Regions from separate parts of the Giesbergeria sinuosa genome, predicted to be linked through region 1. Evidence: predicted binding sites of a transcription regulator. Region 1 holds the regulator's gene; each other region holds the start of a gene.

Region 1 (4,192 bases):
GACCGCCATCAGCCCATGAACATTGAGGCCGATGCCCTGCGCCATGACGAATTGCAGCAAACCAGCGTGTTTACGGGCCGTGTGGTTCTGACCAAAGGTACCATCGTGCTGCGGGGTGAGCGTCTGGAAGTGCGCCAAGATGCCGATGGTTATCAGTCTGGTACCGTCACGGCGGCAGCAGGCCAACGGGCGTTCTTCCGACAAAAGCGTGATACCGCACCCGGCGCCCCTGAAGAATTTGTCGAGGGCGAAGGCGAACGCATTGAATACAACGGCCACAACGACACCGTGCGCCTATTGCGCCGTGCCGAGTTGCGCCGTTACCAAGGGGCCAAGTTACAAGATGAACTCACGGGGGCGGTGATCGTTTACAACAACCTGACGGATGTGTTCAGTGTGGATGGTCAGCAGCGCAGCCCTGAGGGGGCGTCAGCAACGTCGGGCGGACGTGTGCGTGCCATACTGGCTCCAAAGGCGACTACAGCTCCGGCCTCTCCTGTGGCACCTGCTTCTGCTCTGCCTTTGCGCCCCAGTTCTGCACTGGGTACTGACAAGCCATGAGTGCCGCACCCGCGCATGCCACCACCGAGGCAGCTACGGATAGCCGATTGGAGGTGCTGCATTTAGCCAAGTCTTATGGCAGCCGCCAGGTGGTCAAGGACGTATCGCTGGTTGTGCAAAAAGGCGAGGTAGTCGGTCTGCTGGGCCCCAATGGTGCAGGCAAGACCACTTCGTTTTATATGATCGTTGGTTTGTTGCCCAGCGATGGGGGTGATATTCGCATTGATGGGCAGTCGGTGGTGCGTATGCCTATCCATAAGCGTTCACGTCTGGGGTTGTCTTACCTACCGCAGGAAGCGTCTATCTTTCGCAAACTCACGGTACAAGAAAACGTGCGTGCCGTACTGGAGTTGCAACAAAATGCCGCGGGTCAGTCTTTGAGCAAGGCCGAAGTTGAGCAGCGTTTGCAGTCTTTGTTGGAAGAGCTGCGTGTCGACCATCTGCGAGACTCTCCTGCGCTTGCATTGTCTGGCGGCGAGCGGCGCCGGGTCGAGATTGCCCGTGCCTTGGCCACGCAGCCGCGTTTTATCCTGTTGGATGAGCCTTTTGCAGGCATCGACCCGATTGCCGTGATTGAAATTCAGCGCATCATCGGTTTTTTGAAAGCGCGCGGCATTGGCGTGCTCATTACCGACCACAACGTGCGCGAAACGCTGGGCATTTGTGACCACGCCTGCATCATCAGTGATGGTCGGGTGTTGGCACAGGGGACGCCTTCCGAGATTGTCAACAACGCCGAGGTGCGTCGGGTGTACCTGGGCGAACATTTCCGTATGTGAGCCGATGAAACCTGGCCTGTCTCTGCGTGTATCGCAGCACCTGACCCTGACGCCGCAGTTGCAGCAGTCTATTCGGCTGTTGCGGCTCTCGACGTTGGAGTTGGGCCAGGAAGTCGAGCAGATGCTGGCGGACAACCCCTTTTTGGAGCGCAACCCCGACGAAGCCTCGCGCGAGGAGTTTGGTTTGGCGCAGGCCGACACGCCCCCGCCAGAGGAGCCATATGCCGACTGGGCAGCCCCTGTGAGCAGCACCAGCAGTGCAGACAGCAGTCAGGCCACATTGACAGAGGCAGAGCAGGGCAACAGTGACAGCAGCAGCACCGAAGTGCTGGACTGGGAGGGCGATGGCAGTGTGGACATGGCCCCGGACGATAGTGAATGGGGTGGCGATGCCCCGGCCTGCAGCCGTGGCACTGACGAAGAAATGGATGTCAGTGCCACAGATTTGGCACATGGTCATGAATCACTGGCGGCATTCTTGCACCGACAAACGGTGGGTTTGCGCTTGTCTCCAGAGGATAAAGCCGCACTGTATTTTCTGATCGAATCACTCAACGAAGACGGTTATCTGGAGGATTCGCTGGAATCTTTGGCTCAAGGGTTGGCGGGTGAAGAGCACAGCGATGACATAGAGGAGCTGCTGCACCATTTCACGGTGGCCTTGCACTTGCTGCAAACGCTGGAGCCAACTGGTGTGGGGGCTCGCCACTTGGCTGAATGCTTGACACTGCAACTGGCAGCATTGGCCGCACATCCTGCGCCTGCCATCCCGCCTGAGACCATTGCATTGGCGCTGCGCATTTGCCAGCAGCCGCTGGAAGGGCTGGCCCGCCGCGATGTGCGCCGCTTGGCCCAAACCTGTGGGGCCACCGAGGAGCAAACCCGTGCAGCAATGGCCTTGATTGCCCGGCTGGAGCCGCGTCCGGGGCGGCCCTTTATCTCGGTAGAGCGCAACGCCATCATCCCAGACGTGCTGGTGCGCCGCATGGGGCATGGTCAGGCGGGGCACCAGTTCAGTGTGCAACTCAACCCCGAAGTGATGCCACGCCTGCGCATCCACGACATTTATGCGGGTGCCTTGCGTGGCCGTCGCCAAGACGAAGGCCATCAGGCTTTGCAACAGCGTTTACAAGAGGCCCGCTGGTTTATCAAAAACATTCAGCAGCGGTTTGACACTATCTTGCGGGTGTCACAAGCCATTGTGGAGCGCCAAAAGAATTTCTTTGTGCATGGCGAGTTGGCCATGCGTCCGCTGGTGCTGCGCGACATTGCCGACGAGCTGGGCCTGCACGAGTCCACAATCTCGCGGGTGATCACAGCCAAATACATGGCTACCCCCCAGGGTACTTACGAGCTGAAATACTTTTTTGGCTCGGGCTTGGGCACTGACAGTGGTGGCAATGCCTCCAGCACGGCTGTGCGCGCGTTGATCAAGCAGTTTATTGCTGCCGAGAACCCCGCCAAGCCCTTGTCGGACAACCAATTGGCTGAAATGCTCAAAGAGCAGGGCATTGAGTGTGCCCGTCGCACGGTGGCTAAATACCGTGAAGGATTAAAAATCCCCACGGCCACGCTGCGCAAAACGCTGTAGCGAGGCGGTGGGGGTTAATCGTTGGCGTCGGCCTGCAGTTCGGGAAACAGCACTTCGGTAAAGCCGAGCTGGCGCAAATCAGACATCCGTTGCGGATACAGGGTGCCTATCAGGTGGTCACACTCATGTTGCACCACTCTGGCGTGAAAGCCTTCGGCGATGCGCTCTATGGGCTGGCCCAGCACGTCCATGCCGGTGTAACGGATGCGGCTCCAGCGGGGCACCCGGCCCCGCAGCCCTGGCACCGACAGGCAGCCCTCCCAGTCCTCGGCTTGGGCGGCATCCAGCGGGGTAATCACGGGGTTGATCAACACAGTGGGGGGCACCAAGGGGCGATCTGGGTAACGCGGATTGGGCAAGTGCGAGCCAAAGACCACCACCTGCAAATGGACGCCAATTTGTGGCGCTGCCAACCCGGCACCATTGGCCGCCTGCATGGTGTCGTGCAAGTCCGTTACCAACTGGTGCAGCACTGGGGTGTTGAAGGCCGTAACAGGCTGGGCCGTGCGCCACAGGCGCGGGTCGCCCATTTTCAAGATGGTGTGGATGGTCATGGTCGATGCCGGTATGGGCTGTTAGCGTAGCAAGGCTGCAGGGCGTGCAGCCCGTGCTGCGGGTGTTGTGGCGTGCTGGTGATCGAGCTTGAACTCTGCCACCACATCGGCCAATTGTGTGGCTTGCTGTTGCAGGGCGTGGGCTGCCGCTGTGGCTTGTTCTACCAAGGCCGCATTTTGTTGTGTGCCTTGGTCCATCTGGTTGATAGAGGTACCAATGGCAGCAATGCCGCTGCTTTGTTCTTGGCTGGCGTGGCTGATTTCGGCGACGAGGGTGGTCATGCGGCGCACGCTGTCTACCACTTGTTCAATGGTGGTGCCTGCATCACGCACCAACTGACTGCCCGCATTGACTTGGGTAACGGAGTCATCAATCAGTGCCTTGATTTCTTTGGCCGCTGTGGCGCTGCGTTGGGCCAAAGTGCGCACTTCAGAAGCCACTACGGCAAAGCCCCGGCCTTGCTCGCCAGCCCGGGCTGCTTCCACGGCGGCATTCAATGCCAAGATGTTGGTTTGGAAAGCGATGGCATCGATTACGCCAATGATGTCCACAATCTTGCGGGCAGAGTTTTCTATGCCCCCCATCGTTTGCACCACCTGCCCCACCACTGTGCCGCCACGGGTGGCTACCTGCGAGGTTTCGGTGGCCAGCAGATTGGCCTGGCGGGCATTCTCGGCGTTTTGCAGTACGGTGGCGGTGAGCTCCT
Region 2 (4,192 bases), on a different contig from region 1:
GATGGCTGGGTCAAGGTGGTGACAGACCATCAGCATATCGACATGCTCGTCGAGGGTGTTGACGGTGTAGGGGCGGGTCGGGTTGGTGGAGGAGGGCAATACATTGGCCTCGCCCACTACTTTCAGGATGTCGGGGGCATGACCGCCGCCTGCACCTTCGCAGTGAAAGGTATGGATGGTGCGGCCCTTGAAGGCGGCCAGGGTGTCTTCAACAAAGCCCGATTCGTTCAGGGTATCGGTGTGGATAGCTACTTGGGTGTCGGTGGCTTCGGCAACGCTCAGGCAGTTGTCGATGGCGGCAGGCGTGGTGCCCCAATCTTCATGCAGCTTCAGACCAATGGCACCGGCCTCAATCTGCTCTAGCAGGCCTTGTGGCTGGCTGGCATTGCCCTTGCCCAAGAAGCCGATGTTCATCGGAAAGGCCTCCGCCGCCTGCAACATGCGCTCCATGTACCAAGGGCCGGGGGTGCAAGTGGTGGCGTTGGTGCCGGTGGCTGGGCCAGTGCCACCACCTGTCATGGTGGTGATGCCGGACATCAACGCTTCTTCAATCTGCTGAGGGCAGATAAAGTGGATATGGCTGTCGTGCCCGCCTGCCGTTACGATCATGCCCTCACCGGCCAATGCCTCTGTGCCGGGGCCAATGATGATGTCTACACCGGGTTGAATGTCGGGGTTGCCTGCCTTGCCAATAGCGCAAATACGGCCACTCTTTACACCAATATCGGCTTTGACGATACCCCAGTGATCGACAATCAGTGCATTGGTAATGACCAAATCGACAGCCCCTTGGGCACGGCTGCGCTGGCCCTGGCCCATGCCGTCGCGCACGGTTTTGCCGCCGCCAAATTTGACTTCTTCGCCATAGCCCAAGGGTTGACCTTGGGCATCACGCAGGCCGCCACCCGCTTGCAGGGTGTAGTCGCGCTCAACTTCAATGAGCAAATCTGTATCGGCCAGTCGCACCCGGTCGCCCACGGTGGGGCCAAACATTTCAGCGTAAGCACGGCGGGAAATTGTGCTGCTCATGACAAGGCTCCATTGGTCAGGCCACGAAAACCGATCACGATGCGATCACCAGCGTAGGCCACCAACTCGACCGTGCGTTGCTGGCCTGGCTCAAAACGCACCGCGGTGCCAGACGCAATGTTCAAGCGCATACCTTGGGCTGCGGTGCGGTCAAAATCCAACGCGCCATTGGTTTCGGCAAAATGGTAGTGAGAGCCGACCTGAATGGGCCGGTCTGCTGTGTTGCGCACCACCAACGTATGTGTAGGGCGGCCAGGGTTGAGCAGATGCTCGCCTTCGGCAATCAGGTATTCGCCTGGAATCATCAATAACTCCTGTGCCACTCAGGCCATGAGCAAAGGCCAGCCCAACACCACACCACTGGCAGCCACTGCCACTCCAGCAGCACGAGATACCCAACGGTGACGCTGGCGCAACACCAACCCTGCCGCCAAGCCCACGCCATGCAGCAGGGCTGTGCCTACCACCATGCCCAACAGAGCAGGGCCACCATTCAACTCCTGACCATGTGCCATGCCGTGAAACAACGCAAAAGCCCCCACTAGTGCCCCACCTACTGCGAGTGGCAACCGGGTTTGTGCAGCCAGTAACAGCCCCACCACCAGCAAGGAGGCCACAATCATTGGCTCGACCCCTGCCCAACTCAAGCCCGACTGTGCCAACAGGGCACCGGCCAACAGCGTCAAAGCAAACGATAGCGGTGCTACCCCAGGCCGGGCTGTTGTGGTGGCGCTCCATAAGCCCACGGCCAACATAGCGCCCAAGTGGTCTAACCCGCTCATAGGGTGCAGCAAACCACTGAGAAAACCGTGGTGCTCTCCGGCATCCACACCAGCATGGGCCAGTGCCGCACTAGAGCCAAGGGCCAGCAGGGCCGGGGCCACAGTGCGCAGAGCGCGCATAGGAGAGGTAGGCTGTGTCTGTGTCATGGAAAAAATCTCCTGTAAGGGGGTTCAGGCGATAGGCTGGTGGACGGTGACCAGCTTGGTGCCATCAGGAAAGGTGGCCTCGACTTGAATGTCGGCAATCAGCTCGGGGATGCCGTCCATCACATCATCACGCGTGAGCACTTCGCGGCCTGCGCTCATCAGCTCGGCCACGGTTTTGCCATCGCGGGCGCCCTCCATCACAGCAGCACTGATGAGTGCCACCGCCTCGGGGTAGTTGAGTTTGAGGCCACGCGCGCGGCGGCGCTCAGCCAGCAATGCTGCGGTAAAGATCAGCAGCTTGTCTTTTTCGCGGGGTGTCAGATCCATAGCAAAGGATCAGCAAAAGCCATGCCTACCTATCAGGACGATGGCAATGGCATGAAAACTGCCTCAGATGGCGTGTGCACGACCCCGATTTTTCCCAACCTTCTGTCCCAGGCAACCAAGCCGTGCAACGCATTGTCAAGGTGCGGCGCGACTACAACCGTTGGGTAGCCAGCGAAACCCTGGAAGACTATGCTCTGCGCTATGCCCCCCAACGGGCCCGACAATGGTCGCCGTGGCGGGTTGCCAATACGGCCTTTGGTGTAGCGTCTTTTTTGGTGCTGGAGGCCGTGGGGGCCACACTGCTGCTGAAATATGGTTTTGACAATGCCTTCTGGGCTATTTTGGCCACGGGGCTGATTATTTTTCTGGCTGGCTGGCCCATCAGCATCTACGCTGCCCGCTACGGGGTAGATATGGACTTGCTGACGCGCGGGGCTGGTTTTGGCTATATCGGCTCGACCCTGACTTCGCTGATCTACGCCTCTTTTACGTTCATCTTCTTTGCACTAGAAGCCGCCGTGATGGCCTATGCACTGGAGTTGACTTTGGGTATTGCGCCAGTCTGGGGCTACCTGATTTGCGCTTTGGCCGTGATTCCGCTGGTCACACATGGCATTGCTGCCATCAGCCGCTTTCAAGTGTGGACGCAGCCCCTCTGGCTGGCGTTGATGGTGCTTCCCTATGGTGCTGTGCTGTTGTTAGAGCCGCAGGTGTTGTCCCAGCTCACGCACTATGCTGGCACATCTGGTCAAGGAGGCACTTTCCAGTGGCACCTCTTTGGTGCAGCTCTGACGGTGGGCATGGCACTTATGACCCAAATGGGGGAGCAGGCTGATTACCTGCGCTTTATGCCTGCCCCAGAGCCAAAGTCAACACGGCAGTGGTGGCTGGCTGTGCTGGTGGGAGGGCCGGGGTGGGTGTTGATGGGTATGCTCAAAATGCTGGGTGGCGCCCTGTTGGCTTGGCTGGTGCTGTCGCAAATGGTGCCAGCGCAGCAGGCGGTAGATCCCAATCAGATGTATCTGGCCGCCTTCGAAACCTTTTTGCCCTATGGCTGGGCGGTGTGGGTGACGGCACTGTTTGTGGTGGTGTCACAACTCAAAATCAATGTGACCAATGCCTATGCCGGGTCGTTGGCTTGGAGTAATTTTTTCTCGCGCCTAACGCACAGCCATCCGGGGCGGGTGGTTTGGGTGGTGTTTAACACCGCCATTGCCCTGCTCCTGATGGAAATGAACTTGTTTCAGGCACTGGGTGATGTTTTGGGGCTATATGCCAATCTGGCGATTGCTTGGATCATGGCCGTGGTGGCCGATCTGGTGATCAACAAACCGCTGGGCTGGTCGCCAGCGGGCATCGAGTTTCGCCGTGCCTATCTGTTTGACATCAATCCCGTGGGGGTGGGCGCGATGGTGTTGGCTTCGGTGCTGTCCATCATGGCACATCTGGGGGTTTTTGGCAGCTTGTTGCAGGCATTTTCGGCGTTGGTGGCAATGGTCACGGCCTTGATTACCTCCCCGCTGATTGCTTGGGCTACGCGCGGGCGCTACTATCTGGCCCGCCAGCCCCAAGCACCTACCAGTGCGACCGAGCTGCGCCGTTGTGTAGTGTGTGGGGGCGACTATGAAGCCCCAGACACCGCCCATTGCCCAGCCTACCGGGGACAAATTTGCTCACTGTGCTGCACGCTGGATGCCCGCTGTGCTGACCACTGCAAACCGCAGGCACGGCTATCGGCCCAATGGAGCCAAGTGCTGCGCAGCCTCACTCCGCGCAAACTGTGGCCCTATCTGGATGGCGGGCTGGCCCATTTCATTTTGCTGTTATTGGTGACAGGGTTGGTGCTGGCAGCGGTGCTGGGGCTGGTGTACCGGCAAGAGTGGCAGAGTCTGGGCCAATTGTCTGCC
Region 3 (4,192 bases), on a different contig from region 1:
GCCCTGGTGGCAAAGCCATGACCGTGCGTGTCACGGACATTCTCTACCAGCCTGAACGCGCTGGAGAATTGCACCGCTGAGCGGGCACGCAAAGACAGCCCCACCATGCCACGCACGAGAATGCTGCAGGTGCAACGCCTGCGCCACCGCGCACTGGAGCGGCGCATGGCCCAACGGCCAGAATGGTTTAGCTCGTTTCTGGCAGGCAACCATCGAGAAAAAACTCGGCTGCGCCGAGAAATGGCGACGATGAAAGGGTCGGTGGTTTGGTTGTTGCGCCAACGCCGCCAAGGCCAATGGAGTGCCAATGAACGCGCCCAACTGCGCCAAGTGATGCGTTCAGCCTCTTCGGTCAGCCCCTACTTGATCATCTGGATTGTTCCGGGATCGCTGCTGTTATTGCCCTTGCTGGCGTGGTTCATTGACCACCGGCGCACACAACGTGGCAACACCGATACACCCTTGGATTAAGGCGCTGTCAAGCCAACAACTCTAGCCAGACCACCAGCAAGCCCATACCCACCAAACTGGCTTGCCAGCGCCACGCCAATGTCCAAGATGGCACTCGGCACTCTACCCGTAAGTAGAGGATGCGCCCCACCGCCAACGAAAGTGCAAATGCCAGCACCAAGCCAGCACTGTTGACCCACAGCGACTGCGGCCAGAAATGGCTCACAACAGCATTGACCAGCAAACACACCGGGAAATGCACCAAGAAAACCGAATAGGACATCTGGCCCCAACGCTGTAGCAGTGCAATGCCAGGCCATCGCGCCCCAACCCCCGGGCACCGCATCAACAGCACCAACGCCAGCGCGGTGCCCAAGGCGACCGCAATCCGCACCCGAAAATCCAGCCCCAAAGCCACAACACCCAACAACGCCATACCGGCTAACCACAGGCTCGGGCGCGAGGCATGTACCGCCCAATACGACAACATACCTAAACCGTAGGCACCAAAAAAGTACACCCCCCACTGATCCCAGGCAGGGTCACGGTTGAAGAACAGCAAAGAAGCCCCCGTGAGCAGCACCACCATGAGCGTGCTCACAAAAACGGCTCTGTGGTGGTGCTGGCCCGACCAAGCACGACCTGCAGCCAGCAAACCAACGCTGAGGACAAACAGCTGAAAGTCGATTGCTACATACCAAACGCCTGCAGACAGTGCCTCCTCCCCAACAACGTCTTGCAAGAGCAAGGCATGGGCCAACCATTGCGACAGCGAAGGAGCATCGGGCACGCTGGGATGCTCAAACCAAGGCCGCACCAACGCCGCAACGCCGACAGCCAACAACAGCGCCACCGCATAAGGCACGACCAGACGCACAAAACGGCGCAACAATTGCGCACTTGCACTGTCAAAACGGGCCACCTGCTGTGGTGCCAAACTGGCTGCTGCCAGATACCCCCCCAACACCAAAAAGACTTGCACCGCCATGCGGGCATTGTTGTACAGCCACTCTATCAAGGTTGGTGCCTGAAGATGCACCACATCGGACATTGGCCCATAAAACGCCAGATGGTGCCAAACAATCACAGCACAGGCCAAACCCTTGATGACATCAATCAAGGGATTACGGGAAATGGGGGAATTCATAGAGAGAAAAAGCAGCGTGCCCAACCGCCTGCGGGCCGGAAGGCAACCACACCGAAAGCAAATGCCCCCACTTAACGCCTCAGTTTGTCATCTGGTTGACACACCAAGCTGGCGCAATTTTTGCTTGTTTATGGTGCAAAGTTGGTGTTTTGCACCATAAATGTTGTTTATTGCCTCTTGCAAGGCCGAGAGAAAGTCATGGAATCACTCAAACAGGGCACCGACACCCTATTCATCTTGCTAGGCGCCATTATGGTGCTGGCAATGCACGCCGGTTTTGCGTTTCTGGAACTGGGCACGGTACGCAAAAAGAACCAAGTCAACGCCTTAGTCAAAATTTTGGTCGATTTTTCGGTTTCTACCGTGGTGTACTTTGCTGTGGGCTATGGCGTGGCCTATGGCACCCACTTTTTTGTTGGTGCCGATGTACTGGTGCAAAAGAATGGTTTTGAGCTAACACGCTTTTTCTTCTTGCTCACCTTTGCGGCCGCGATTCCTGCGATTATTTCGGGCGGCATTGCCGAGCGGGCCAAGTTCTGGCCGCAGTTGATTGCCACCGCAGCGATTGTGGGTCTGATCTATCCCTTTTTTGAGGGCATTGCTTGGAACCGGCACTTTGGCGTGCAAGATGGAATCAAGGCACTGACTGGCGAAGAATTTCACGACTTTGCGGGCTCTGTCGTAGTGCATGCGGTGGGTGGCTGGATTGCATTGCCTGCCGTGTTGCTGCTCGGTTCACGCGCCAACCGCTACCGCAAGGACGGGGCCATTTCGGCACACCCCCCTTCTAACATCCCCTTCTTGGCTTTGGGAGCGTGGATTTTGATTGTGGGCTGGTTTGGTTTTAATGTGATGAGCGCACAAACGCTAGACAAAATCTCGGGGCTGGTGGCCGTCAATTCGCTGATGGCGATGGTGGGTGGCACCCTGGCGGCCTTGGTATTGGGCAAGAACGATCCTGGCTTTGTCCACAATGGCCCTTTGGCCGGATTGGTGGCCGTGTGTGCAGGCTCCGACCTCTTGCACCCTTTGGGTGCCTTGGTGGTGGGTGCCATTGCTGGCAGCATCTTTGTGCAGATGTTCACGCTCACACAAAACAAGTGGAAGATTGACGACGTGCTGGGTGTCTGGCCTCTGCATGGCCTGTGTGGTGCTTGGGGCGGCATTGCTGCTGGCATCTTCGGCCAATCGGCACTTGGTGGCTTGGGGGGCGTGAGTTTTTGGGGCCAAGTGATAGGCACAGCGATGGGCGTGTGTTGGGCTTTGTTGGGTGGTGCGTTGGTTTATGGTGCCCTGAAGGCTACCGTGGGTCTGCGCCTGTCACAAGAAGAAGAGTTTGACGGGGCCGATTTGTCTTTGCACAAAATCAGTGCCACCCCCGACCGAGAGGTAAGCTGGTAAGCACAAAAACCGTGCAGGCCACTGTTTATGTGGACTGCTGGGCTTGCACCCAGTCTGTGATCGTGCGCTGATCGGTCTGGGTGCGAATTTGCTGGTAGGCTACTTCGGCCTCAGGAAAACGGCGGCGCAACAGGTTCAACCATTGCTTGAGGCGGCCTGCCCGCTGGCGGGGCTCTAGGCCATTGCACACCAACTGCCAGAAGCTGGCAATATGGGGCAACAGATCAGACCATTGCACAGGTGCCGCCATAGTCACTTCAAACGGCAGACCACCAGGGGCGGTATCTGCAGCGCGAATAGCCAGCGCCAGCCCCGGATCAGCCACCATACCGCGCCCCAACATCAGCGACTGACACCCTGAGACCATGCGACAACGCTGTGCGTCTTGTACTGTCCAAATTTCTCCGTTGGCCACCACAGGAACAGACACTGCAGCCTGAATAGCGGGGATTTGTTCCCAATAGGCGGGGGGGCGGTAACCGTCCTGCTTGGTACGGGCATGAACCACAATCTCGCAGGCTCCGTTATCTGCCATGGCCTGGGCACATTCACGGGCCAAGCTGCCATCGTGGTAGCCCAGACGCATCTTGGCCGATACCGGAAGCCCTGCAGGCACAGCACGGCGCACCGCTGCTACCAGCGTCGCAATATGCTCAGGGTCTTGCAGCAATGCTGCACCACCACCGTGGCGGTTGACTACCTTGGCGGGACAGCCAAAGTTCAAGTCTATGCCTTCAGGGCCCAGTGCCGCCAGACGCGCAGCATTTTCGGCCATGCATACTGGGTCGGAACCAAGCAATTGCGCCCGCACTGGCACACCAGCCAACGTGCGACTGCCGTAGTGCAACTCTGGCACATAGCGCAAAAATACCTTGTCGGGCAACAATGTACCGGTCACACGAATGAACTCAGACACACAACGATCTACGCCACCAATGCGGGTCAGCACATCACGCAGCACAAAATCGAGTAATCCCTCCATCGGGGCCAAAAGCAGGGGCATAAAAACACCAAGCAGAAAAAAAGGGCAGTAGGCATTGACCTACAGCCAGCCAAGGCTTCACTGAATTGTCATCGTTGGGCGGTGTAATTGCTTCTTTACCTGACCCAATGGTTGATTTTCATGCTGTTGCAGAAAACTGAAAAAGCCCACCAGGAACTCTCACCCGGTGTGCGCACCCTGAGCCTGCGTGA
Region 4 (4,192 bases), on a different contig from region 1:
GGGGTCTTGTTCGATCAGATAGGGGTAGTCTGCTTGGCTGACCCAAGGCAGGGTGTCCAGTGGCAGGCGGTAGCCCATGGGGGAGTCGCCCGGAATGAGATACATGCGCCCATCACGGAAAAACCACGGGCCGCTGCTCCAGAGGGTGTGGTGGTCATCGGCACCGGGGTTGGCTTGCAGTGGCAGCACATAGCCAATCACGCTGTCGAGCTTTTGATCGAACACCCGGCGCAGGCGCATACGCTCCATCTCATCATCGAGTCGGGAGTCAAACGGATCGACATTGATGGGCAGACGGCGCTCGCGCCAGAGGTAATACCAAGTGTCCTCATAGCCGGGGGTGATGTGCTGGCCGTCCAGGCCTAGTTTGCCCGCCAGTGTTTGTGTAAAGCGGCTGGCATCTTCGCTGGTGTAGTGTTGCGTTTGGCGCTCGTCGGCAAACAGGGCTGGGTTGTGCCAGACGGGTTCGCCGTCTGCCCGCCAGTAGATGGACAGCGCCCAGCGCGGCAGTTGTTCACCGGGGTACCACTTGCCTTGACCGAAGTGCAAAAAGCCGCCCTGCCCGTATTCGGTGCGCAGCTTATGCACCAACTCGGTGGCATAGCCGCGTTTGGTGGGGCCGAGGGCATCGGTGTTCCATTCTGGTGCATCACGGTCGTGGACGGACACAAAAGTGGGCTCACCGCCCATCGTCAGGCGCACATCCCCGGCGTCTAGCACCTGATCGACCAGATCGCCCAGCGCCAGCACCTCGCTCCACTGCTCTTCGCTATAGGGCTTGGTGACGCGCGGCGACTCATAAATGCGCGTCAGTTCCATCGTGTGCTGGAACTTTACTTCGCACTCGTCCAGACCGCCCTCAATCGGTGCAGCGCCCGAAGGGCGTGGCGTGCAGGCCAGCGGAATATGGCCTTCACCGGCCAGCAGACCCGAAGTGGGGTCAAGGCCAATCCAGCCTGCACCGGGCAAATAGACTTCGCACCAAGCGTGCAGGTCGGTAAAGTCCACTTCAGTGCCGCTGGGGCCATCGAGCGATTTGACATCGGGCTTGAGCTGAATCAGGTAGCCCGAGGCAAAGCGGGCCGCCAGCCCCAAGTGGCGCAGCAACTGCACCATCAGCCAGGCGCTATCGCGGCAGGAGCCAGAGCGTTTGGTGAGGGTCTCTTCGGGGGGTTGCACACCGGGCTCTAGCCGAATCAGATAACCAATGTCGCGTTGCAGGCGGGTGTTCAGATCCACCAAAAAATCTATCGTGCGCCGGGGGCTGCGGTCTATTTGGGCCAAATAAGCGGCCAGCAATGGTGTGATGGGGTCGGTGGCTAGATAGGGGGCCAGCTCCTCGGTGGTAGCGGCGTTGTAACCAAACGGAAACTGCTCGGCCTCTGGCTCCAAAAAGAAGTCAAACGGGTTGTAGACCGCCATCTCCACCACCAAATCCACCGTCACTTTGAACTCGGTGGTTTTCTCTGGAAAAACAAACCGTGCTTGGTAGTTGGCAAAGGGGTCTTGCTGCCAGTTGATGAAGTGCTGCGCTGGCTCTACGCGCAGCGAGTACGACACCACCTTGCTGCGGCAGTGCGGTGCAGGCCGCAGGCGAATCAACTGTGGCCCCAAATTGATGGGACGGTCGTATTGGTAGTGGGTAACGTGGTGTAGGGCAGCGTGTATCGACATAAGAGCAAAAGGGGATAGGGTTTTTGCAGGCACGCCCCAAGGCGCGTTGTAACAGCCCCTCAAGCAAAAGCTGCGCCAACACAACGTGTGGGAAGCTGGCCCACTCCTTGCTTAAAGCCTCGGCAGGAGAAAACACCATGCTGAAATTCGACGAGATGTACGCCACGCTGCCCCCTTTGCCACACGGGGGCGGGCAGGTGCAACAACAGGGTTTGCGGTGTGGCACCGATGTGCGCTCCGGTTACGCTGCCTATGCCCAATGGCTAGAGCGGCAGACGGAGGCGGCCATGCGTGCGCGCCGTGAAGAGGCGGAAATGATCTTCCGCCGCGTGGGCATCACCTTTGCGGTGTATGGTGCCAAGGATGAAGATGGCGCCGGCACCGAGCGCCTGATTCCGTTTGACCTCATTCCGCGCATCATTCCGGCGCAAGAGTGGAGCCAGATGCAAAAAGGGCTGGTGCAGCGGGTCACGGCACTGAACCGCTTTATTCACGACGTCTACCACGACCAAGAAATCCTCAAGGCGGGCGTGATTCCGCGTGAGCAGGTGGTCAACAATGCCCAGTTTCGCCCCGAGATGATGGGGGTCAACGTTCCCAACAATGTCTATTCGCACATCAGCGGTGTCGATATTGTGCGCGCCCCCGACAGCGCCGGTAACGGCCAATACTACGTGCTCGAAGACAACCTGCGCGTGCCCAGCGGCGTGAGCTACATGCTCGAAAACCGCAAGATGATGATGCGCTTGTTCCCAGAGCTGTTCAGCCAAAACCGCATCGCCCCAGTGGCGCACTACCCCGATCTGCTGCTGGAGACCTTGCGCGCCAGCGCCCCCACGGGCGCTTCCGACCCCAACGTGGTGGTGCTCACCCCCGGCATGTACAACAGCGCCTATTTTGAACATGCCTTCTTGGCACAGCAAATGGGCGTGGAGTTGGTGCAGGGCCAAGACCTGTTTGTGCGCGATGGCTTTGTCTATAAGCGCACCACGCAAGGGCCAGAGCGTGTGGATGTGATTTACCGCCGTGTGGACGATGACTTCCTTGACCCGGCGGTCTTCCGTGCCGATTCGGCCTTGGGTTGTGCGGGCCTGATGGACGCCTACCGGGCGGGCCACGTCAGCATTTGCAATGCGGTGGGCACCGGGGTGGCCGACGATAAATCCATCTACCCCTATGTGCCCAAGATGATTGAGTTCTATCTGGGTGAGAAGCCCATCCTCAACAACGTGCCCACTTGGATGTGCCGCAAGCCCGAAGACCTGCAATATGTGCTGGCTAACCTGAAAGATTTGGTGGTGAAAGAAGTGCATGGCGCGGGCGGCTACGGCATGTTGATTGGCCCCACCGCCACGCAGGCCGAGATTGCCGAATTTGCCCAGGTGCTGCGTGCCAACCCGGCGGGCTATATCGCCCAACCCACGCTCAGTCTGTCGAGCTGCCCCACTTTTGTCGAGCAAGGCATTGCGCCGCGCCACATTGACCTGCGCCCCTTTGTCCTCAGTGGCAAAACGGTGCAGATGGTGCCCGGTGGCTTGACGCGGGTGGCCCTCAAAGAAGGCTCCTTGGTGGTCAACTCCTCCCAAGGGGGCGGCACCAAAGACACCTGGATCATGGAAGTTTGAGAGGAGTATGGATGTTGTGCCGAACCGCTGACCACCTTTTCTGGATGTCCCGCTACATGGAGCGGGCCGAGAATACCGCCCGCATGCTCAATGTGGGCTACGAAACTGCGCTGCTGCCGCAATCGGCTGCTGTAGCGCAAACCAACTGGCAGGGGCTGCTGTCCATCAGTGAGCTGATCCCGGCTTATCAGGCTAAACATGGCGAGATCACTGCCCGCAATGTGTTGCAGTTCATGGTGGCGGACGAGAGCAATCCGGCCTCTATCTTGTCTTGTTTGCGTGCTGCGCGCGAAAATGCCCGTGCTGTGCGTGGCTCCCTGACCACCGAAGCCTGGGAAATGCAAAACCAGACTTGGCTAGAAGTGAACCGGCTGCTGCGCAGCGGCCAGTTGGAAGCCGATCCGGGGCAGTTCTTTGAGTGGGTGCGCTTTCGCTCCCATCTCTCGCGGGGGGTGACTTTGGGCACCATGCTGGCCGATGAGGCGCTGCATTTTCTGCGTTTGGGCACCTTTTTGGAGCGGGCCGACAACACGGCACGCCTGCTGGACGCCAAGTTTCATGCCTTGGACAGTGAGTTCCACGGCACCGACAATGGCCGCGACCAAGAGTACGACTTCTACCACTGGAGCGCCGTGCTCGGGAGCTTCTCGGCCTTTGAGATCTATCGCAAGGTGTACCGCGATGGCATTCGCCCCGAGCGTGTGGCCGAGTTGTTGATCTTGAACCCGTCGATGCCGCGCTCCTTGTTGGCCTGTATGTTGGAAGTACGGCAAAACCTCGACCGGGTGGCCAACGGCCAGTCACAGGAAACCCAGCGTTTGGTGGGCCGCCTGCTGGCCGATTTGCAGTATGGCCGTATCGACGAAATTTTGGCCACCGGCTTGCACGCTTAC

Evidence for each region. Region 1 encodes sigma-54, which starts transcription at its own class of promoters, with help from an activator protein. Its sites were predicted from a motif close to TGGCANGNAANCTGCTTT; they were not measured.
Region 2: the regulator sigma-54 is predicted to act here: its motif matches at 2,295-2,312, upstream of ACFO6X_RS04000 (urease subunit gamma).
Region 3: the regulator sigma-54 is predicted to act here: its motif matches at 1,707-1,724, upstream of ACFO6X_RS14750 (ammonium transporter).
Region 4: the regulator sigma-54 is predicted to act here: its motif matches at 1,771-1,788, upstream of ACFO6X_RS11465 (circularly permuted type 2 ATP-grasp protein).

What each region holds. Positions count from the first base shown of each region.
Region 1 covers NZ_JBHSHJ010000016.1:38,890-43,081, forward strand. Annotated here, with positions in the region: gene lptA (lipopolysaccharide transport periplasmic protein LptA) at 1-561, shown strand, start outside; gene lptB (LPS export ABC transporter ATP-binding protein) at 558-1,340, shown strand; gene ACFO6X_RS15125 (RNA polymerase factor sigma-54) at 1,345-2,931, shown strand; gene def (peptide deformylase) at 2,946-3,485, opposite strand; gene ACFO6X_RS15135 (methyl-accepting chemotaxis protein) at 3,507-4,192, opposite strand, start outside.
Region 2 covers NZ_JBHSHJ010000002.1:294,342-298,533, reverse strand. Annotated here, with positions in the region: gene ureC (urease subunit alpha) at 1-1,029, opposite strand, end outside; gene ACFO6X_RS04010 (urease subunit beta) at 1,026-1,334, opposite strand; gene ACFO6X_RS04005 (HupE/UreJ family protein) at 1,353-1,958, opposite strand; gene ACFO6X_RS04000 (urease subunit gamma) at 1,983-2,285, opposite strand; gene ACFO6X_RS03995 (hybrid sensor histidine kinase/response regulator) at 2,417-4,192, shown strand, end outside.
Region 3 covers NZ_JBHSHJ010000015.1:52,835-57,026, forward strand. Annotated here, with positions in the region: gene rnk (nucleoside diphosphate kinase regulator) at 1-80, shown strand, start outside; gene ACFO6X_RS14740 (hypothetical protein) at 106-471, shown strand; gene ACFO6X_RS14745 (acyltransferase family protein) at 479-1,597, opposite strand; gene ACFO6X_RS14750 (ammonium transporter) at 1,796-2,998, shown strand; gene ACFO6X_RS14755 (tRNA dihydrouridine synthase) at 3,024-4,001, opposite strand; gene ACFO6X_RS14760 (hypothetical protein) at 4,122-4,192, shown strand, end outside.
Region 4 covers NZ_JBHSHJ010000009.1:27,069-31,260, forward strand. Annotated here, with positions in the region: gene ACFO6X_RS11460 (transglutaminase family protein) at 1-1,674, opposite strand, end outside; gene ACFO6X_RS11465 (circularly permuted type 2 ATP-grasp protein) at 1,812-3,299, shown strand; gene ACFO6X_RS11470 (alpha-E domain-containing protein) at 3,311-4,192, shown strand, end outside.